4 regions of the Rhizobium sp. 11_C7_N12_5 genome follow, and region 4 is predicted to be linked to each of the others. Evidence: predicted binding sites of a transcription regulator. Region 4 holds the regulator's gene; each other region holds the start of a gene.

Region 1 (5,621 bases), on a different contig from region 4:
CGATCAGCCTGAAGGCTTTGCTCATGCAGGTGAGCATGCCGAGCGCCAGCACGTCGACCTTCATGAACTTCAGTGCCTCGACATCATCCTTGTCCCATTCGATCACCTGGCGGTCGGCCATGCTCGCCGGCTCGATCGGCACCAGATCGTCAAGCCTATCATGGGTGAGGACAAACCCGCCGGGATGCTGGCCGAGATGGCGGGGGGCGCCCATCAGCTGTTGCGCCAGCTTCAGGGTCAGGGCAAGCCTGCGGTCGTCCGGATTGAGGTTCAGGTCGCGCAAGCCACGCTCGCTCACCAGCTCGTCGGACCATGACCACATGCCAGACGACAGTGCCTTGATCACGTCCTCCGGCAGGCCGAGCGCCTTGCCGACATCGCGGATCGCTCCCTTGGCGCGGTAGCGCGTGACGGTGGCGCAAAGTGCTGCCTTCTGATGCGTGTAGGTCCTGTAGATCCATTGAATGACCTCTTCGCGCCGCTCGTGCTCGAAATCGACATCGATGTCAGGCGGCTCGTCGCGCTCCTGGGAGACAAAGCGCTCAAACAGCAGATTGTTGGTGTCGGGATCGATGGAGGTGATGCCGAGAATATAGCAGACGGCGGAATTGGCAGCCGAGCCCCGCCCCTGGCACAGGATGCCCTGCGAGCGGGCAAAGCGGACGATCGAAAACACCGTCAGGAAGTAGGGGGCGTATTTCATGGCGCGGATGAGATTGAGCTCGTGGCGGACAACCTTCAACACCTTCTGCGGCAGGCCTTCGGGATAGCGGTGGGGCATGAATTCGCGCACATAGTGCTCGAGCGATTCCTGCGCCGTCTTGCCGGGGACAATCGCTTCCTCCGGATACTGGTAGGTGAGCTCCTCGAGTGAGAAGCGACAGCGCGCAACGACCTCCATGGTCCGGGCAAGCGCTTCGGGATAGCGCGGAAACAGCCGCTCCATCTCCTCCGGTGGTTTTAGATAGCGATCGGCATGGCGCTCGCGCTCGAAACCGACATCGTCGATGGTGGTGCCGGTGCGGATACAGGTGACGACATCCTGGAGCTGGCGGCGTGACGGTTCGTGGAAGAGGACATCATTGGTGACGACGGTCTTCACCTTGAACCGCGTGGCCATGTTGGAGAGCTCATGCAGACGCAGCTGATCGTTGGGGCGCCGGCGCAGGCAAAGGGCAAGGTAAGCCCGGTCGCCGAAGATGTCTCCCATCTTCCTGAGCTGCACGGCACAGGTCTCATCGGGAAGATCCGGCACCAGGATGCCGATCAGCCCCTCGGCATAGAGGGCGACATCGTCGAGAGAGAGGATGCACTTGGCCTTGCCGCCCCTGCCCTTGCCAAGGGTGAGCAACCGCGTCAGACGGGAATAAGCGGCCCGATCCGTTGGATAGACCAGCATCGACATGCCATCCTCAAGGTCGAGCCGGCAACCGACCACCAGACGCAGGCCGGTGGCGCGAGATGCCTCCAGCGCCCGGACAATGCCGGCAAGCGAGTTGCGATCGGTAATCCCGAGCGCCGCGATCCCGAGCTCTTTTGCGGTCGCAAACAGGTCTGCGGCCGAGGAGGCGCCGCGCAGGAAGGAAAAGTGGGTGGTGACCTGCAGCTCGGCATAGCTCATGAGAAGATCCCATGCAGGAACCAGCGGTGCGAGCCGGTGGCGGTATCGACACCATCGCCCGAGCGGAAGATCCAGAGGCGCTTGCCGGCCTCGTCCTCGATGACGAAATAGTCGCGCACCGCCTCATATTCCGAGCTTCTCGTCCACCACTCGCCAAAGATCCGCTCGGGTCCGTCGGCTCGCTTCACCCGCAGGCGCTTGCCGCGCCAGGTGATCGACACAGGCGGATGGTCGGGCAAAAGTGCGATGACCTCGATCGGTTCGGGTTGGGCCAGTAACCGCACCGGCCTTGGCCAGTGCAAGGTCCAGCATGCCGAAACCTCTCCTGACAATGCACCCATCAGCCGGACGCTGCGTTCGGGCACATCGCTGGCAACGGGGCCAAGACGATAGACACGCTGACCGCGATTGCCGATGACGTCGATCAAGGGTGCGATATCGACAGTTTCCTCCTCGATCAGCGAGGATGCTTTCTGTGCTTCCGCCAGCGGCTCGGTCATCACGGCGACGAGTGACAGCTTCTCGATACCGAAACCCGGTTCGATCTTCTCGATCCGGTCCCTGAAGAGCTTTGTCAGCCAGGCGACGTCGCGGGCGGCCCTTGCCGTGCCGGCGCGGATCGCCTGGAGCGTGTTGTCGACCTTGTGGACGATCAGATCGATGCGGCGCGCGCCCAGTCCGCGCTTCTGCAGCTCGAGACAGAGCTGCGCGACCAGCCGGGTCATGTATTTCTCGATGGTTTCGGGCGCGCCGATCGGCTCGGCAAAGGTGCGGCTGACTTCGATGAGCTCCGCCGGTCGGATCGGATCGATCGGTTCCGGCATGCGGCCATAGAGTTGATCGAGACGGCGACCGATCTCCGGGCCGAAGCGAAGCGCAAGCGGGGCGCGGGGCGTGGCTGCAAGCTCCCCGATCCTCTGGAAACCGAGGGTTCGCAGGCTCGTGACGATCTCGGGCACTAGCCGAAGAAACGAGAGCGGCAGCCGCTCGACGAACCGCGCGATCTCACCGTGCGGCACGATGACGGTATCATGGCTTCCTGCTCGCGCCACGGCATGCGCGGCACCCCAACTGTCGGCGACAACAACGCGCGCCGTCAGTCCCCTTGCATGAAACCGGTTGACGATGCCGGACAGCATCAGCGCCTCTCCACCCTGGAGATGATCGGCGCCTTCGGTATCCATGACGATGCCATCGGGCGCATCCATGGCAACGATTGGAGAATAATGCGTGAGGGCCCAGAGCGTGATGCGCTCAAGGGCTGCCGTATCGGCAGCAGGATCCGCATCGATCATCTGCAGGCCGCGCACGATCGCCTGCGCCTTGGCGGCCGGCATTCCCACGCGGATACCGGCTTCCCGGGCTTTTATGTCGGCCGCAGAGATCCAGCGCTTGGAGCCACTCCTGGCGACCACGACAAGCGGATGATCAAGCGACAGTTCTTTTGCGCCATCCGTCCGCCTGATCCGCTCGATCGTCAGTTCCGGCAGATAGATGGATACGACCCGTGGCATCGCACGCTCCTACGACAAACTCAGCGCACTCACCCGCCTTTACTCTGAGCAGCTCCAGCAGCCATCGCGACCGCCCGATGCCTGGAACCGGAAGTTCTTCCGATGGCAGCACGCTCACCCGCCACCGCGTCGTCGATGCCGTCGGTTGCCCGAAATCCGACGCCTCCGTCTGGCGTCGCCAGCGCCTGACCACCAGGCACATCGTCCCGGTTTTTTCGGCGGTAAGCTGCAGGCGTCTCGATGCTGTCATCGGAAGGCGGACCAGTTCGCCGACGACGGCGCCAAGGCCGCCATAGCCAAGCCCCTCCTCCATGCTGGCGAGCACGTCCTGCTCCTTGTCGGCCTCGACGAACACCACCCGATCGGGATGAAGGCCGGATTGGGCGAGTGCCGGAAAGAACAGGTCCGGGCGCGTCAGGCACCAGAGGATCTGGCCCTTGGTCCTTGCCGCGATCCCGGCCACGCAAAGGGCGGCTGCCGCGCCATCGACGGTCCCCGCCCCACCACCGGCAAACTCATGCAAGGCGCCATAGGCCAGACCCCCACCCGGCAACACGGCATCGATCTCCGGCACGCCGAAGGCAAGACAGCCACGACTTCTCGCAGCACCACCCTCAAGCGCAGCGATGCGGTCGCGCAGATCCAAAATCACCCTTTCGCGGGCAGCAGTCGTCATTCACGGGTCCCTATGAGGTCGTGTTGGGCATCGATGTGATCCGGCTCAATGCATATGTTCACTATCTGTTCTGTTTCGACCCATGAGTCAAGCGGCCAAAAATGGGAGAGATATCCCCCTATTTTAGTGGGGTTCGGGATTTGCATGGGGAATCATGGAGATGGCCGCTAAGTGCCACTCGCCCGCAAATGCGAAAAATTCGAGAGCAATGAGCCGGCTAGCTGCAGTTGGCATCTTCCGAACGCATCGGTTACGATATCAGCACCCTTCACGGAGACGGCCTGCCGATGTGCAATCTGTACCGCATGGAAGACAAGGACTGGGTGAACAAGTGGGCCCAGGACGCCGAGAGCATGATCAATCTCATGCCGGCCTATCAGATGAACCCTGACCAGATGGGGCCGATCATCCGAAACACTGCCGAGGGCAAGAAGCAGCTGGTGCATGCCCGCTGGGGCCTTCCCTCGCCGAGGTTCGTCCTTGAAAAGGCAGCCCAAGCCAAGGCCGAAAAACTGCGGGCGAAGGGCGCGGAGGTAGACTTCGATGCTCTGTTACGCGATCAGGCAGATCGCGGCCTCACCAATGTCCGCAATTTCAAGCTTCCGCACTGGAAACGCTGGTTCGGGGTCGAGAACCGGTGCCTGGTGCCGGTCACCAGCTTTGCCGAACCGGATCCGGCAAGCCAGCAGGATGGCGGCAATGTTCCGAATGCATGGTTTGCCCGCGACGACAGCAAGCCCCTGATGTTTTTTGCCGGCATCCATGTTCCGCAATGGACATCGGTGCGCAAGGTCAAGGATGGGCTGACGACTGACGATCTCTATGGCTTCCTGACCACCGATCCCAACAATCTCGTGAAGCCAATCCACGACAAGGCAATGCCGGTGCTGCTGCTGACGAAGGAAGAGACCGACATTTGGATGACCGCACCGTGGGATGAGGCGAAGGATCTTGCTCGTCCGTTACCCGATGATGCGCTGATCGTTGCATCGCGCGAGAAATATGGGTCGAACATTGTGACGAAGGAAGGCGAATTAGTCAGCCCATCAGACTTGCTGTAGCGTGCGGTCTGTCGACAGCTCAATGCAGCGAATCCGATCTCATCGATCGACTGTTGGAGGATACTGGTTCATGAACTTGGCTTTGATTGTCAATTGACTTGCGGAATAGGCGACCAACAGAGAACAGGCGCGCAGGACCGTTCAGACGAGCCCAATGGTATTTTCCTTCGTGAGTGATGCTCTCGGCTCCCTTGCAGGAAGGCGAAACGGTGGCTAATTTGCGAATCCATGGTGATGCGAGGGAGGGGCAACGGTGGCCTACGATTGGAGTGGCGTCAGAACGCGACGGGTCAAAGCGCTTAAAATTGTGTTTTCTGCGACAATTACGTTGGCAGCTCTGGCCATGCCATCAATGATCCTACTTAGCCACCTTCACTAGCGGCAGCGTCGATTTCCACGCAACGGCACATTCCGCACTCCGCGTGCAAACAAAGCGCGTGTCGACTTGCTGGAGGTCGAAAAATCTCCGGTCCCGCCGTATTGGAGTTGCTATATCGTGGCATCTGGGCGAGACGGATGATATGAGGCAAGCCTTCACCATGCTGACGATGGCGCCGGTTCCGGACATTGTATCCTCTCACGATCGGCCAATCGCCATCCTCGAACGGGACGCCTGCGCCGACTGATGCGCTTTCTCTTCCCTTATAGCCATGCTTTCCCCAATGGGCGCGTTACGGTCGATGACGACGGCGCAACCCAGCCGGTATGTCTCGTCGAGTTCTCCGATGGAACGACGGTGCTCTCGACGT
Region 2 (5,621 bases), 270 kb from region 4:
GACACGATGGCTGGCGCGATGTTCGCCCTCAGCCTTCACGCCGGTCGCTTCTTCGGAGGCTTCGATCAGTGCGCGGAAGAGATCGATGTCATAATTGTCATGCTTGCCCTGCAGCACGGCGGCAACGCGCTCCAGACCCATGCCGGTGTCGATCGACGGACGCGGCAGGTCGACCCGCTCCTGCTTGCTGATCTGCTCGAACTGCATGAAGACGAGATTCCAGATCTCGATGAAGCGATCACCGTCTTCTTCCGGCGAGCCGGGAGGGCCGCCCCAGATATGATCGCCGTGGTCATAGAAGATCTCCGAACAGGGGCCGCAGGGACCGGTATCGCCCATCGCCCAGAAATTGTCGCTGGTGGCGATACGGATGATCTTGTCGTCAGAGAGGCCGGCGATCTTCTTCCACAGATTATAGGCGTCGTCGTCAGTGTGATAGACCGTGACCAGCAGGCGCTTGGCGTCGAGGCCGAATTCCTTGGTGATCAGGTTCCAGGCAAGCTCGATGGCGCGCTCCTTGAAATAGTCGCCAAAGGAGAAATTGCCGAGCATTTCGAAGAAGGTATGATGGCGGGCGGTATAGCCGACATTGTCGAGGTCGTTATGCTTGCCGCCGGCGCGCACGCATTTCTGCGCTGTCGACGCCGTCGTATAGGGCCGCTGCTCCAACCCGGTGAAAACGTTCTTGAACTGCACCATGCCGGCATTGGTGAACATCAATGTCGGATCGTTGCGCGGCACCAGCGGGCTCGACGGCACGATCTCGTGGCCGTTTTTCTTAAAATAGTCGAGGAAGGTCGACCGGATTTCATTCACACCGCTCATATTGGGCCCTTCAGTACTGCCATCAGCAACTTGCGTCAAAGTCAGTGGCTTTTATCGTTCGCTCCCGGCCCTGTCCAGCCGCACGAACAAAACCGGCCGCACATCTCTTGGACAATGCGGCCGGTTTCGGATTTTGGTCTTATATCAGGCCCGGGATCGCTCCCGAAAACCGCTATTCCGCAGCGGCGTCGCCATCATCGGCATCAGGGCCGCCATTCTGCAGGAAGCGATCGGCGATCAAGCCGGCATTCTGGCGCAGTGACAACTCGATCTCGCGGGCGAGATCCGGATTGTCGCGCAGGAAGAGTTTCGCATTCTCGCGACCCTGGCCGAGGCGCTGGCTGTTATAGGAGAACCAGGCGCCGGACTTTTCGACGATGCCGGCCTTGACGCCGAGATCCACCAGTTCGCCGGTCTTGGAAACACCCTCGCCATACATGATGTCGAATTCCACCTGCTTGAAGGGCGGCGCCATCTTGTTCTTGACGACCTTGACGCGGGTCTGGTTGCCGACAACCTCTTCACGCTCCTTGACGGCGCCGATACGGCGGATGTCGAGGCGGACCGAGGCATAGAACTTCAGTGCGTTGCCGCCGGTCGTCGTTTCCGGCGAGCCGAACATGACACCGATCTTCATGCGGATCTGGTTGATGAAGATCACCATGCAATTGGACTTCGAGATCGAAGCGGTGAGCTTGCGCAGCGCCTGGCTCATCAAACGAGCCTGCAGGCCCGGCAGACTGTCACCCATCTCGCCTTCGATTTCGGCACGCGGCGTCAACGCCGCGACGGAGTCGATGACGAGAACATCGATAGCACCGGAGCGCACCAGCGTGTCGGTAATTTCAAGCGCCTGTTCGCCTGTGTCGGGCTGCGAGATCAGCAGGTTCTGCAGGTCGACGCCGAGCTTGCGGGCATAGACCGGATCGAGCGCGTGTTCGGCGTCGACGAAGGCGCAGATGCCGCCCTTCTTCTGCGCTTCGGCGATCGTCTGCAGCGCCAGCGTCGTCTTACCGGAGCTTTCAGGCCCATAGATTTCGATGATACGCCCCTTCGGCAAACCGCCGATGCCCAGCGCAATATCGAGGCTCAGGGAGCCAGTGGAAACCGTTTCTATTTCGACCACGTTCTCGTTGGAGCCGAGCTTCATGATCGAGCCCTTGCCGAACGACCGCTCAATTTGAGAGAGTGCCGCTTCAAGTGCTTTGCTTTTATCCACCGATTTGTCCTCTACAAGCCGCAAAGAATTCTGAGACATTCGATCCACCTTTAGGTTATTGAAGCCGCTCTAGCAATGTCGCCGCCGATGAGAATTCTGTACTCTATTTGTTCTCCAATCACAAGAGCACAACAAGCAATTGAAAGAAAAAGGTAAAATGAATTCCGTTCTACTTTTGTTTTCTCCTTTCTTCCCAGGCACTTACGGGTCCGCGACGATCGGATCAGGCTTGTTGGCGGCCGGTCCGATTCGCCTTTTCGATTGCTGAGGAAAACCATATGGCGAAGAAGATTCTCGTTCTTGGCGGCGCTCATGTCGACCGCCGCGGTCGCATCTTCGGCGAGACGGCGCCGGGCGCCAGCAATCCGGGAGCATGGTTCGAGGAGCCCGGCGGCGGCGGCTTCAATGCAGCCCGCAATCTCGCCCGCCTAGGCTTCGACGTAAAGCTGATCTCGCCCCGCGGCGGCGACCCCTCCGGAGAGATGGTGGCCGAGGCCGCCAGCCACGCCGGCATCGACGACAAGCCTTTCGTGTTCCTCGACCGCAAGACACCGAGCTACACCGCGATCCTAGAACGCGACGGCAATCTGGTCATCGCGCTTGCGGACATGGAGCTCTACAAGCTGTTCGTCCCCAGGCGCCTGGCGATTCGCGCCGTTCGCAATGCATTCGAGGCGACCGACCTCGTTCTTTGCGACGCCAATCTGCCGGCCGAGACGCTAAGTGCCATCACAGCAAGGGCGTCCTTCTGCGGCAAACCCGTCGCCGCCATCGCGATTTCGCCTGCGAAGGTGGTTCGGCTGAAGCCGTGCCTTGCCGGCATCGATCACCTGTTCCTCAACGAAGCCGAGGCCGCGGCGCTGACGGAGAGCCGTCCACAAGACCCGCGCGAATGGGTGAGCGAATTGCGCGCGCTCGGTCTGCGGAGCGGCGTGATCACCCGCGGCAAGCGCGAACTGATCGCGTTTTCGCGCGATGTCGTCATCAGCCTGCAGCCGCCCATCGTCGACAATGTCGCCGATGTCACCGGCGCGGGAGATTCGCTTGCCGCAGGAGTTCTGGCCGCCCTGCTCGCCGGCCACGACCTTGGCGAGGCCGTGCGTCACGGTGCTGCTGCGGCGGCAATCACCGTACAGTCGCCCTTCGCCACCGCCGAAAATCTCACACCCGAGCTGCTAAAGACGACGTTGGCCCTTGTTCCAGAGGCCGCTATTCTGTCATGAAGCCTGCTCAAATCGCCTCTACCGTTTCAGTCAATTGGACACGACCATGACCAAGCCCATTTCGCCACTGCTTCCGATCTCCTATTCGAAGGAAGTCGCTGCGGCAAAGCTGCGCGGCGCGCCGCTCGTCGCGCTGGAATCGACCATCATCACCCACGGCATGCCCTACCCGGGCAATATCGAGATGGCCCGCAGCGTCGAGGCGATCATCCGGCAGGAAGGCGCAGTGCCGGCAACCATCGCCGTCATCCACGGCGTTTTGCATATCGGCCTTGAGCCGGAAGAGTTGCAGGCGCTCGCCAAGACCGAAGCCGCCATGAAGGTGTCGCGCGCCGATCTCGCCTTCGCGATCGCCGAGCGCCGCACCGGTGCGACCACGGTCGCCGCCACGATGATCGCCGCCGCCCGCGCCGGCATCAAGGTTTTCGCCACCGGCGGCATCGGCGGCGTGCATCGCGGCGCGGAGGAGAGCTTCGATATCTCGGCCGACCTCGAAGAACTTTCCCGTACCGGCGTCATCGTCGTCTGCGCCGGCGCCAAGGCTATCCTCGATATTCCGAAGACGCTGGAAGTGTTGGAAACCCGCGGCGTGCCCGTCGTAACCTATGACAGCGCGGAATTCCCGGCCTTCTGGTCGCGCTCCTCCGGCCTGCCGAGCCCGCTGACTCTGAACAGCCCCGCGGCAATCGCCAACTTCCAGACCACCCGCGAACAGCTCGGCATCGATGGCGGCATGTTGATCGCCAATCCGGTGCCGGAAGCCGACGAAATTCCGCGCGAGGAAATGGAAATCTACATCCAGCGCGCCCTCGACAGCGCCGAACGCGACGAAATCACCGGCAAGGCGGTCACCCCGTACCTGCTCGGCACCATCTTCGACATCACCGACGGTCGCAGCTTGAAGACCAACATCGCGCTTGTCGAAAACAATGCGCGGCTTGCCGCCGAAATCGCCGTCGCCCTGGCGGAATAACAAACGGAACCTCGCAGCCGCCCTAGGTCAATGTGAACAGACCAAGGGCGGCTCGCAATTCAGCGAGGGTCGCCTCCGTCCGCTCCCTTGCCTTCAGCGTGCCCTCCCGCAATATCCCCATTACATAGTCCGGTTCACTGGCAAACCGGGCGCGACGCTCGCGGATCGGCGCAAGCAGCGCCTGTAAAATGCCGTCCAGATGTCTCTTCAGGGTGACGTCGCCCAACCCACCCTGCCGATATCGCGCCTTCAGCTCGTCCACGAATTGCCGATCGTCGCAGAAGGCGTCCAGATAGGTAAAGACGACATTGCCCTCGATCCTTCCAGGATCGCTAACGCGTATGTGGTCGGGATCGGTATACATGCGCCGTACGGCATCGCGAATATGGTCCGGCGAAGCCGAGAGCGGGATGCCGTTGCCCTGCGACTTGCTCATCTTTGCCTTTCCGTCGACGCCCGGCAGGCGACCGACGGTCGGCACCATGGCCTCCGCCTCGACAAGGATATCGCGGCCGACCTGCCGGTTGAGGCGGCGGACGATCTCGTTGGTCTGTTCTATCAGAGGCGCCTGATCCTCGCCGACGGGCACGACCGTTGCCTTGAAGGCGGTGATATCGGCCGCCTGGGCCACGGGATAGCAGAGGAAGCCGGCGGGTATATCGCGCTCGAAGCCGCGAAGCTGGATTTCCGTCTTGATCGTCGGGTTGCGCTCCAGGCGGCCGACCGTGACGAAATTCATATAGAGCAGCGTCAGTTCCGCCAGCGCAGGCAGCGCGGATTGCACGCAGATCGCCGTCTCTACGGGATCGATGCCGACGGCGAGATAATCGAGGGCGACTTCGAGAACGTTGCGACGGACCTTCTCCGGATCGTGGGCATTGTCGGTCAGCGCCTGTGTATCCGCCAGCAGCAAGAACTGCCTATGGCTGCGCTGGAGCGCGACGCGACTCTTCAGCGATCCGACATAATGGCCGAGATGGAGCGGCCCTGTGGTCCGGTCGCCCGTCAGGATGACGGGGCGGGTATCGATAGAGGAAGACATTTTTTGCTCCGCAAAAGGAGCCGCCGTAGTCGGGAAGGAAAACTGAAATGACGATGCCTACCGGATCACGGCGGCAAAGGTCGATTTCAAGACATGACGACTGCCGCTCCTAGAGGGAGCGCCACCACATACGGAAAATTGGCTTGGCAGGATCGATCATGCGCAGTTGATATCACTCATGCGCCGGCATCGGCAATATCGGCGGAGAAAAATCGCTCCGAATGGAAAATACCCCGCCTATCGGTCCAGCGTTTCCCGCACGACGACCGCGAGCTGCTTCAGCGAGAACGGCTTCGGCAGGAAGCCGAACTGCGCGTCGGCCGGCAGATTGCGGGCGAA
Region 3 (5,621 bases), 2.5 Mb from region 4:
TCGGCCGCGCCGCGACCCGCATCATCAACGAAGTCCGCGGCATCAACCGCGTCGTTTATGACGTAACATCGAAGCCGCCGGGCACGATCGAGTGGGAATGAGGGGGAGTGCTGCGGAGTAAACCGGGATAAAGCAGCGTGCTAATAGCTATGTTGTCGCTGCAATAGCAGTCGGTAGTCCTCGCGCAACTCTGGCCCTCCGGCAGCGAATGGCGTCAATGCTGAAGACCTGATTCAGATCAAAGTCTGCCGAGCCTCTCCGTGATACCCAACTATCATGTCTGAGATTTATCAAGGCCGTCGTGCCTTCTTGACCGCGCTTGCCGCCGGAGGGGGACTTATCGCAATTGGTGGGGCAACGGCGTTTGTGATGAATGCCCGTGACCTTTCCGGCTATCAGGAAGCTGTCAACGCCACGTGGCGGCACAGCGACAGTACCGATCTGCCGCCGTCATCGGCCCAACGAGAGCTTGTCCGTTATGCCACCTTGGCGGCAAACAGCCATAACACGCAGCCTTGGCAATTTCGGCTCTCGGATCGCTCGATCCTCGTGCTGCCCGATTCCCGGCGTCGCTTGCCCGCTGTCGATCCCGACGATCATCATGTGTTCGCCAGCCTCGGCTGCGCCGTCGAGAACATGGTCCAAGCTGCCCGCGCCTTCGGACTTCGGGCGGTTCCGCGCTACGATCCCGATGAGCGCGGAATTCGGGTCGACTTGGAGGCTGCGCCGCCCGAACGGACAGACCTGTTCGACGCTATTCCGCATCGTCAATCGACGCGCACTGTCTATGATGGGCGCTCGGTCCCGCCCGAACATCTCCGGCTCTTGGAAGCCGCAGGAAACGGTCAAGGCGTGCGGATGCTGCTTTTCACAGAGCGGAAGCAGCGTGAGGAGATCCTCTCCTATCTGGTCGCGGGCAACAGTGCGCAGATGGACGATGTCGCGTTCGTAGAAGAATTGAAATCGTGGATTCGATTCAGCTATGGCTCAGCCCTTTCGACGCGAGACGGCTTGTTTTCGAAATCCTCCGGCAATCCAGTCCTGCCGGATTGGATCGGCCGCTTGATCCTCAATCTGGTGTTCACGAAGGAGGCTGAAAACCGGAATTATGAGAGCCAGCTCAGAAGCTCGGCCGGTGTTGCCGTGTTCGTCTCTGACAAGAACGAACCCGCCTACTGGGCCGAAGCCGGACGATGCAGTCAGCGTTTCGCCCTTCAGGCGACGGCTCTCCAACTCCGGCACGCCTTCATCAATCAACCGGTCGAGGTTCCCGCCGTGCGGGGGCAATTTGCCACCTATCTCGGCATCGGCGATCGTCGGCCGGATCTCGTGATGAGATTCGGGTACGGTCCGGAGTTGCCCAGATCGCTCCGCCGTCCGGTCGAGCACGTCATTCTCCGGACGTAGGGTCGTGATGTCCCTTGAGGCTGACGAAAGCGCGCTTGCCGGAGATTTCGAAAAATCGACCGATCGATATCGATAGTCGCTGAAACCAAGCAGTTTCTGAATCGACTAAACTCTCCTTTGAATTCGAGAGCAGAAATTTCTGACGGATCGGAGAGACGGTTCCTCGTCGTATGCAGAAGCTTTGCGCTTGTAATTCAATGCGTAACGATCAGTAAGAACAATTGAGTGAGAATAGACGGCGAAGGGCACTCTCTGGGCACCTTTCCCGGAAGTGCCCAATCGCCAAATTCAGCAAATCGGGCCCATCCAAGGAATGATGAACGGAGTGGCGCCCTTACTTCACCGTGATGCTCAGACCGCTGATATCGGCATTGACCTGCAGGCCAACCTGCCTGCCTGTGAGTTCGAGTTGGGCGCCCTTGTCATTGGTCATGACGATCATCTGGGCGCCTTTGCCGACTGCGCCACCGCCGCCCGCTGCACCGTAGATCCCCGACACATCCTGAGCGCGACGAATATGGGTAACGGTGCCTTGGAAATAGGTCTTGGAGGCCCCGAAGGCGAGGCCGCCCGAGATACCGCCAATCGAGACGGGATAGCGGCGACCATGGAAGGTCAGCGTGCCCTCGCCTCCGGAACCACCGACGAAGAAGGCAGCCTTATAGACGGCAAAACGGATCGTACCGCTGTCGGCATGCGCGGCGCTGGCAAAGCTAATTCCCGCGGCGGCGATGGTGGCAACTGCGACTGAACGAAATGCGGGCGAAATCTTCATGATGGGCTATTCCTCAAGAGCGCCGCTTACCCAGCCGGCCGGGACGACGTCAGCGTCGTATCAAAGTTATATATGAACAGTTTCGCGCGTCATTAGTTCCAAAGCACGATAATAACAAAGCGTTAGAGCACATATTCGGTCGCGCGCTGCTCGAAGAAATTAGCGCGCGACCAGTTCTCGGCATCGGTCACATGGTCGCAACCAGGTGATTGAAACCTTTCACGAACCTGGCGCCGGTGAACAACTTCGCAATGAAGGCGGAGGACGGGAGACCGTCCAACTCCTCAAGGGAAGTGACGCGTTCATAGCGTCGATGACCGTCTTGCCTTTCCAGTTCGGCAGGGCCTTTGCAACCTCGCGAGGCGGGATATAGCGATCCGACGCCTGTGCGCTTCAACGACAAGGAGACGCTGCTGTTTTCCCGCGCCCGCCAGGTATCGAAAGCCTGGGGAGGAAGCCCCCCTCCTCCCAGTGCCGCTGCCTAGAACCCCAGTGATTGCTGCACAGGTTTCGGCGGCGCGAGCTGGACGCCTTCCAGCTCCAGCATCCGGGCCTTGGCGTTGGAACCGCCGGGCGCCGAAAAGCCGCCGATCTTGCCGCCTGCCGCCAGAACGCGATGGCAGGGGATGATCAGCGCGACCGGATTCTTTGCCATCGCCTGGCCGACATCGCGGGCTGCTTCCGGCCCGACGCCAAGCTGTTTCGCAAGCGTCCCATAGGTGGTGGTATGGCCCCAGGTGACCTGCCGGGCGGCATCGTAGATCTGCTTGAAAAAGGCATCCTGTTCGCCAAGATCGAGGGCGACGCCGGAAAAATCGATCTCTTCGCCCGCAAAATACCGTTTCACCTTGGCGACGACCTCCGCGACTTCAGGCGTCGGCGTGCCGGGATGCGCATTCGGCAGGCGACGCCGAAGCAGGCGTTCGGTCGCCCCGGCATCCTTCGTCGGCAGTTGGAAGCGTATGACGCCGATATCGCTCCAGGCGATGCCGCAGAAACCGCCGGCGGTTTCGAAGATCAGATAGTCTTGCCTTGTCTCGTTCATGACGGACGCTCCGTGTTTCCACTTGTCATGAAAATCGTGCCACGAGCCGTGAAATTCAACCCGATTCTTGTGCAGGGCCGATATTGCCGACATTTTGCCCGTTGAGGAAAACGGCGCCGCCGCGATGACGGCGCCCCAATCCTACCTCGCATCCTGGCGTGTCAGTATCCGCCGCCGGCCGGAGGAGGATTCATCGTCATGTTGCCACCGGAGCCATGCTGGTCCGAGGTGGAACAAGAGGAAACACCGAGACCGACGAGAGCGAGCAAGGCGATCGAGAAGATGGCTTTCGTCAACATGTGAGATCGTTCCTTTTGAAGACGGCACAAATACCCCTGGCGGAGAGTGAACAAATCAAGTGGGCATTTTATTCGATGGCATTTCTAAAATTGAGATTCGGCGGATCGCAGCCAGCCAGTTTACTCGCCCCGATTCATCAAATATGTTCTCTTTTTGTTCTTGATATAGCTGCCATGCGTCCCTATGATGTGCGGATTACCGAAATAGGAGGAGGCAAAGCCGTGTGGCTTTGACGCAATCCCATGAAGAATAAAGACCAGCTCTCGCTCTATCTCAGCGGCGGTTCGTCCAGCCGGACACTACCGCCAATCGATCAAAGGCCAATCAGCGAACTCTATTTTGCAATCCTTCCCGATCCGGAGATCGCCGCAAAGAGTCACAAGCTTGCAGGCAATTTCCATCGACGGTACCGGTTTTTCGCGAAGCCGCGAAAAGCCAATCTTCTCCATGTGACGCTCTATACTATCGGCTCTTTTCGCTACTTGCCCGAAGAGACGGTGTTTGCGGCGATGGAAGCCGCCTCTAGAGTTAGGAAGCCGTCCTGTTCAGTAGTCTTCGACCGGGCTGTCAGTTTCGGCAATGGCGATAATCGCCCGCTTGTTCTATGGAACGAGAATGGAAACACCGAACTCAAGGCGATCTATCAGGAATTGGTCGATGCCATGCGGCTTACCGGCATTGCGCCCATCAAGGAAAAGCCCATCGAGCCGCATATGACGCTACTCTATCAGGGCCATCCAGTTCCCGACACCGTGCTAGAGGAACCTGTGAGCTGGACAGCTAAAGACTTCGTCCTCATCAACAGCCTACAGGGTGAATCAATCCACGAGCATCTTTGCTATTGGACTTTGCGCGACTGAACAGCCCGTTCAAACCTTCGGCTGATTGTCATCCGCCATCACCGCCGCCACCGCATCCTCGACGCTGAAGCTGCAGCGGCTCTCGAGGTCGGCGATGCCGGCTGCCGCCATGAGATCGCGCACCCGATCATGCGCACGAGCGAATTGCACGCGGATGCCGGCGCGGCGCATGGCGCCATCGAACTCCATCAAGGCATCCATCCCCGTGCTGTCCAGATCGAAGCTCTCTTCAAGGCTGAGAACGACGGCCCGCAATCCCGCCTCGCTGCGGCTGCGCGACAGGATCTCGCCGAAGATCGTGTCGGCATTGCCGAAAAACAGCGTCTCGCCTGGTCGCCAGATGACAATGCCCGGCATCTCGGACGCATCGCCGTGCCGGCTGATATCGACGAAGTTGTGACTGCTGCCGAGGCGCCCCAGTCGGGCGACATAGGGCGAGGCCAGTCGATGCATCATCGCGGCAAGCGAGAGTGCGATCGCCAGCAGCATGCCGTTGAGGACACCAAAAATCAGCACACCCGCAGCAGCGCCGATCGCGACGTAGAAATCGCGATGCAGCCGCCGCAGATGCAGGATCGGGCTGGGATCGAGCGCATGCGTGAGGGCTGCAATCACCACTGCCGCCAGCACCGGCTCGGGCAGAAGCGCCACCAGCGGCCCGGCGCAGGCAATCAGAATGGCAAGGCCGATGGCGGCGAAAACAGTGGTTGCGCGTGTCTTCGCGCCGGCCGCCTCGCTGGCGAAACCGGCGGAAAAACCGGCGCCGACGGGCATGCCCTGGACGAGGGCGCTGGCGATATTGGCGGCGCCGAGCGCGCCGAGTTCGCGATTGACCTCCAGCGTCTCGCCATAGCGCAGCGCCAGCGCCCGCATGGTGCCCCAGGATTCGGCAAAGAGGATGAGCACGAGGGGCACTGTAAACTGCACCAGCCGCGAATAGGCCATCCAGCCGGCATCCGGCAGCGACGGCCATTGCGGCAGGATCTCGATTGCACCGACCAGCTTGACGCCATGCGCCTCCAGACCGAACAGGTATGAAGCGAGAATGCCGGCGCCAAGCACGAGGAAGGCGCCGGGAACACCCGGCAATCGCTTGAGCAGCAGCAATGCCGCAAGCGCCACGACGCCGACGGCGACGCTGATCGGATTCCACTGCAGAACCGCGCCGAACAGGGCTGCCGCGTAGATAAAGATGTTCGAGCCCTGCACGGGCACGCCCACGAGGATGGGCAGC
Region 4 (5,621 bases):
CATTGCGGTATCAACTTTTGGGCAATGCAGTAGGGCATTTGATCCCCCTGTTCCGGTAAATGGCGCAATTTGGCAGTGGGTGTGCCGATTTTGGTTGAATTCACCGAATGGTGACGGCAAAAATCGCGTCATAGCTGTAGTTTTGCGTGAGGCAGGCAGTGAATGCCTAATTTAGAGGCACCGGAGCAGCAGGAGGATGGCAGGAATCTTCCTGGGCCTGCAGAGCCTCACCATGCCGCCACGCCCCTTGTTTCTCGTGCCAAAGCGGAGCAGCGGGAGCGGACGCAGGATCAGGCGCCGCCGGTCGCGCGTTTCTACCTGGCTGTCAGTCGCATCAGATCCTTTGTTTGGCGCCTGATCGAAGAGGAGGCCGCGCATGGTCGTGCCATCCTGTTTGCGCCGATCTATATGGGCCTCGGCGCGATCTTCTGGTTCAAGGCCGATATCGATCCGCCGCCGCAGACGGTCCTTGCTGCGCTTCTGGTCCTGGCTGGCAGCTTTCTTTTCAGGCGCGAAGCGGGCCGCGTGCTTCGGCATGTCCTCTTCGCCGGCATGCTGGTTTGTCTGGGCATGGCTCTGGCACAGTGGGAAAGCTGGCGGGCATCGACCGTCATGCTCGACTCGGCTGTGACCACGACCGTCACAGGTCGGATCGAAAGGCGAGAATCCTACGATAACGGAGGTTGGCGATACGTCGTCAAAGTCGACAAGACAGAAAAGCCGGCCATTCGCAGACCGCCGGAGCGCGTCACCATTTTCGTGCGCAAACAGGCAGAACCGTTCAACCTCGGCGACCGCATCCAGGGCAAGGCGCGACTGACGCCTCCGGCCGGACCTGCTCTGCCTGATCTCAACGATTTCGCGTTCAGTTCCTATTTCAACGGCATCGGTGCAAACGGCTTTGCCTTTGGAAAGCCGACCCTTCTGTCACCGGCCAGTGATGTTGCGGCGGATTCGGTGTTGGATAAGGCGGATATCTGGCTTGCCGGCCTGCGCAACAGCATAGGCGACAGGATTAGAAGGACCTTGCCCGGTGACACCGGCGCTTTCGCGGCCTCACTTGTCACCGATGAGAGACGCGCGCTTTCGGACGAAACGACCGAAGCGCTGCGAATGGCCGGGCTCACGCATATCATTGCCATTTCCGGCCTCAACATGGCGCTTTCGGCCGGTATCTTCTATATCGGCCTGCGTTATCTGTTCAGCCTGTTTCCCGGCATGGCGCAGGCATGGCCGACCAAGAAGATAGCCGCTTTCGGCGCGCTGGTAACCCTGACGGCTTACTATCTCATTTCCGGCTTTGGCGTGTCGGCCGAACGCGCCTTTATCATGATGGCGATCATGCTGGTTGCCGTGCTCTTCGACCGGCCGTCGATCAGTCTGCGCAACGTTGCGCTCTCGGCAATCGTCATTCTCAGCCTGTCGCCGTCGCAGGTGCTCGGACCGAGCTTCCAGATGTCCTACGCCGCGACGCTGGCGCTGGTATCCGGCTACACGCTTTGGAAACGGCGCCAGCATCGGGAAAATATTCTTTCGCGCTCCAGGCTCCTGAGCCCGTTGCTGTTCGTTACGCGCTTCTTCGGCAGCATATTGTCGACCTCCTTCATTGGCGGCGCGTCGACGGCGATCTTCTCGATCGAGCATTTTCACCGGTTGGCGACATACGGCCTTGCAGCCAATCTCGCTGCGATGCCGATCGTCTCCTTCGTCGTCATGCCGTTTGGCATGGCGGCCATGTTGCTTATGCCATTTGGCCTCGACGGGCCCTTTTGGCAAATCACCGGCGAGGGACTGGAGTTGGTCATCGCTATCGCCAAAACGGTGGCGGGATGGGGCGGCGATATTACCTTCGGCCGCCAGCCCGCCTGGCTTATGCCGACGTTCATCACAGGCTTTCTGCTCATGACGATGTTGCGAACGAGCGTGCGCCATGTGGGCCTGCTGTTGCTGCTTTCTTCCCTCGGCGTGGCAGCATTCGGCTCTGGCGTGCCCAAACCGGATCTTATGATTTCCGAGGATGGTGTTCTGGTTGCCTTGCGACAGGACGACATACTGGCAACAAATCGCGAAAGACCGCAGGCTTTCATTTTCGAACAGTGGCAGAGGGCGCTGGTTGCGAGCGAGCATCAACCTCCGACTATCCTTCCTGTTGACAGCCGCCTTCCCCAGATCAGCAAGACGGATCATCGCCGGCGATTGAGCGTCGAAGAGCAGGGCGCAGTTCGCAAGGCAATGGATGAAGCACTCGACCAGGCCATGCAGGGCAGTTTTGCTTGCCAAAAGGGCGCATGGTGCGTCGCGATGCTTGAAAATGGCGCGATGCTGGTCACCATCGAGGACGCAGCTTACCTGTCGCCGGCCTGCGATACGGCCAATATCGTCGTCACTCCCGTACGACTACGCCTGGATCGCTGCCGCTCCGGCGCCATGCTTTTCACAGGCGCCACATTGCGGCAGACAGGGTCCATTGAGATGGACCTCAGCACCGACAAGCCAAATGTGGTAACTGCGTTCGAAAATCCACAGCGCCCATGGGCTCGGCACAGAACATACGATTGGCGCACAGGCACATTCGGCGCGCCGATCGTCCGAGCATCACCGGTCAGTGATAACGGCGAATGAGGCCAACGAGCTTGCCTTGCACCTTGACGCGATCCGGCCCGAAGATGCGGGTTTCATAAGCGGGATTGGCTGCCTCGAGCGCGATGGAGGCCCCCTTGCGGCGGAAGCGCTTCAACGTCGCTTCCTCGTCGTCGACGAGCGCGACGACGATATCGCCCGGATTGGCAGTCGTTGCATTGCGAATGATGACCGTATCGCCGTCAAAAATGCCGGCATCGATCATTGAATCGCCTCTTACTTCCAGCGCATAGTGCTCGCCCGAGCCGAGCATGTCGGCAGGGACGGTTATGTCGTGGGTATTGTTTTGGATGGCCGAGATCGGAACGCCAGCGGCGATGCGGCCCATGACCGGTACCGAAACAGAACTGTTCTGGTCGTCGTTCGCCACTTTTGGCGGAGCAGGCGGCGCAACTGGCTGGGGTTTGCCGAGGCTGCCTTCGATGACGCTCGGCGAAAAGCCGCGGCGCGGCTGCAGGCTTGGATTATAGGCATCCGGCAGCTTGATGACCTCAAGCGCTCTGGCCCTGTTCGGTAGCCGGCGGATGAACCCTCGTTCCTCCAAAGCCGTGATCAGACGGTGAATACCGGATTTGGATGCAAGATCCAGCGCGTCCTTCATCTCGTCGAAAGATGGTGGCACGCCGGACTCCTTCATCCGTTCGTGAATGAAGAGAAGCAGTTCCTGCTGCTTGCGCGTCAACATCGTCTTGGAACCCCAGAATCGAGAAAAGCGTGAAACAAATCCAGAACGGACACTATATGTTCCATATGTGTTCCGCAAGTACTTAAATTTCGGTAAAGCTTTGCACGGACAGTTAAATATTCGACATCACTGGGTGGACCCGATAAAAGTCTCATATGGTTATATTCGCGCTAACATATCGGAAAACATAAGGAAATGCTGTTTAGTCCTTCATTGGGCGCATGCAGCCTACCTTGAGTAGCTGACGCATGGATGAAAGCCATTTTCACGACATGCGAATCCGGTACCGATCAAAGAATCAGCCGCGTGATCTGGCGTCTTCGACAGGACATGCGGTGTCTTGCGCCTCTATCGTCTTGCTTTCATCTTGAATTGGAGGATGGATGGGCGCAAACCTGCGGGCGCAGGAAAATAGGAGACATCATGACTTTGTCGCCGCATCCGCTGGATCATCTCGTATTGCCGACCGTCAATCTCGCTTTGGCGCGCGAGCGGCTCGGCAAGCTCGGTTTCACCGTCGCTCCCGACGCCCGGCATCCGTTCGGCACCGAGAATGCCTGTGTCTTCTTTGCGGACAAGACCTATCTTGAACCGCTGGCAGTGGCATCCCCCGAGCAATGTGAGGAGAGCGTCGGCGCGGGGAATGTCTTCGTTGCGCGCGATCAGGCCTACCGCTTCCGGCTCGGTGAAGACGGCTTTTCAGCCGTGGTGTTCGGCTCGGAGGATGCTGTCGCCGATGACGAGCGCTTTCGGGTAAGCGCCATCTCGGCGGGACGCATGCTGGATTTCTCGCGTCCCATGAAAATGCCGGATGGAACGGAGACCGTCGCCGGTTTTCGTCTCGCTTTCGCCGCCGATCTGCGTGCGCCGGATTTTCTGGCCTTCTGCTGCCAGCGCATCAATCCGCTGCCGGCCGATCGCAGCGTGCTGGAGCGCCATGAAAACGGCGTCACCGGCATTGCGCGGGTGGCGATATCGACACCCACCCCGGCCGCATTCCGCACTTTCTTCGAAGCGATCGTCGGTGAACCCTGGATATCGGAACATTCTTTCGGTCTGACGATCAGGGCGGCCAATGCCGATATCGAGCTCCTGACGCCGGCAGGCATGGAAGCGTTTTACGATTTGCCTGTTCACTCGGACGATCCCGGCTTGCAGGCGCGCGCAATCCTTTTCAAAACACGCGATCTTTCCGTGACATCGTCGCATTTCGCTGCTAACGGCGTCACCTACACGCGTAAGAACAATCGTATATTGACAAGGCTGGCCCCCGGACCGGGCGCCCTGTTCGCCTTCGAGGAGATAGCATGAGCACGAATTCTGAAGTGATCGTCGGCGAGGGAGCCTCCAAGGTTCTGTTTTCCAACACCGCCAAGCTGTCGCTTATTGCTGGTCCGTGTCAGATGGAAAGCCGCGAGCATGCTTTTATGGTTGCTGGCGCCCTGAAGGAACTCTGCGGCAAGCTTGGCATCGGCCTTGTCTACAAATCCTCCTATGACAAGGCGAACCGGACTTCGCTCTCCGGCAAGCGCGGAATCGGCCTTGAAAAATCCATGGAAGTCTTTGCCGATCTGAAAAAGGAATACGGTTTTCCGGTCTTGACCGACATTCACACGGAAGAGCAGTGTGCTATCGTCGCAAAGACGGTCGATATCCTGCAGATCCCGGCCTTCCTGTCGCGCCAGACAGACCTGCTGGTTGCCGCCGCCAAGACCGGCCGCGTCGTCAACGTCAAGAAGGGACAGTTTCTGGCTCCCTGGGACATGAAGAACGTGCTTGCCAAGCTGAACGACAGCGGTAACCCGAACATTCTTCTGTGCGAGCGCGGCGCCTCCTTCGGCTACAATACACTGGTCTCCGACATGCGCTCGCTGCCGATCATGGCGGCGATGGGCGCGCCGGTGATTTTCGATGCGACCCATTCCGTGCAGCAGCCCGGCGGGCAGGGCGGTTCGACGGGCGGCGATCGCCGATTCGTCGAGACGCTGGCGCGCGCCGCCGTCGCCGTTGGCGTCGCCGGCGTTTTCGTCGAGACGCATGAAGATCCGGACAATGCGCCGTCGGACGGCCCGAACATGGTCTATCTGAAGGATATGCCGCGGCTTCTTGAGAAGCTGCTTGCCTTCGACGCCATCGCCAAGGCTTGAGAAATATCAGGCATTCAACAGGCTGACATGTATTTGCGTTACGGGGCCTGCAGGAGTGCGAAATCGGGGTGCGGAGCGGCATTGTAATTTCCGCGTCTTCGATTAAGACCATTTCAATCGATTTATAAACCAGCGAGCAGGAAGCTATC

The links. The regulator LexA, encoded in region 4, represses DNA repair genes until DNA is damaged. The targets are predictions, from matches to a motif close to TGTTCNNNNTGTGTTCNG.
Region 1: the regulator LexA is predicted to act here: its motif matches at 3,867-3,884, upstream of AB8B29_RS35830 (ImuA family protein).
Region 2: the regulator LexA is predicted to act here: its motif matches at 2,142-2,159, upstream of recA (recombinase RecA).
Region 3: the regulator LexA is predicted to act here: its motif matches at 3,671-3,688, upstream of AB8B29_RS18785 (2'-5' RNA ligase family protein).

Annotation. Positions count from the first base shown of each region.
Region 1 covers NZ_JBPWPY010000004.1:171,048-176,668, forward strand. Annotated here, with positions in the region: gene AB8B29_RS35820 (error-prone DNA polymerase) at 1-1,621, opposite strand, end outside; gene AB8B29_RS35825 (Y-family DNA polymerase) at 1,618-3,135, opposite strand; gene AB8B29_RS35830 (ImuA family protein) at 3,050-3,811, opposite strand; gene AB8B29_RS35835 (SOS response-associated peptidase) at 4,099-4,872, shown strand; gene AB8B29_RS35840 (hypothetical protein) at 5,498-5,621, shown strand, end outside.
Region 2 covers NZ_JBPWPY010000001.1:1,603,043-1,608,663, forward strand. Annotated here, with positions in the region: gene alaS (alanine--tRNA ligase) at 1-825, opposite strand, end outside; gene recA (recombinase RecA) at 998-2,083, opposite strand; gene AB8B29_RS08045 (carbohydrate kinase family protein) at 2,323-3,267, shown strand; gene AB8B29_RS08050 (pseudouridine-5'-phosphate glycosidase) at 3,314-4,240, shown strand; gene trpS (tryptophan--tRNA ligase) at 4,263-5,282, opposite strand; gene cckA (cell cycle histidine kinase CckA) at 5,520-5,621, opposite strand, start outside.
Region 3 covers NZ_JBPWPY010000001.1:3,841,336-3,846,956, reverse strand. Annotated here, with positions in the region: gene guaA (glutamine-hydrolyzing GMP synthase) at 1-101, shown strand, start outside; gene AB8B29_RS18810 (Acg family FMN-binding oxidoreductase) at 277-1,407, shown strand; gene AB8B29_RS18805 (hypothetical protein) at 1,742-2,182, opposite strand; partial or broken gene AB8B29_RS18800 (NADP oxidoreductase coenzyme) at 2,379-2,539, opposite strand; gene AB8B29_RS18795 (methylated-DNA--[protein]-cysteine S-methyltransferase) at 2,664-3,227, opposite strand; gene AB8B29_RS18790 (hypothetical protein) at 3,389-3,526, opposite strand; gene AB8B29_RS18785 (2'-5' RNA ligase family protein) at 3,770-4,387, shown strand; gene AB8B29_RS18780 (SulP family inorganic anion transporter) at 4,397-5,621, opposite strand, start outside.
Region 4 covers NZ_JBPWPY010000001.1:1,337,029-1,342,649, forward strand. Annotated here, with positions in the region: gene AB8B29_RS06690 (ComEC/Rec2 family competence protein) at 163-2,622, shown strand; gene lexA (transcriptional repressor LexA) at 2,603-3,325, opposite strand; gene AB8B29_RS06700 (VOC family protein) at 3,749-4,636, shown strand; gene kdsA (3-deoxy-8-phosphooctulonate synthase) at 4,633-5,472, shown strand.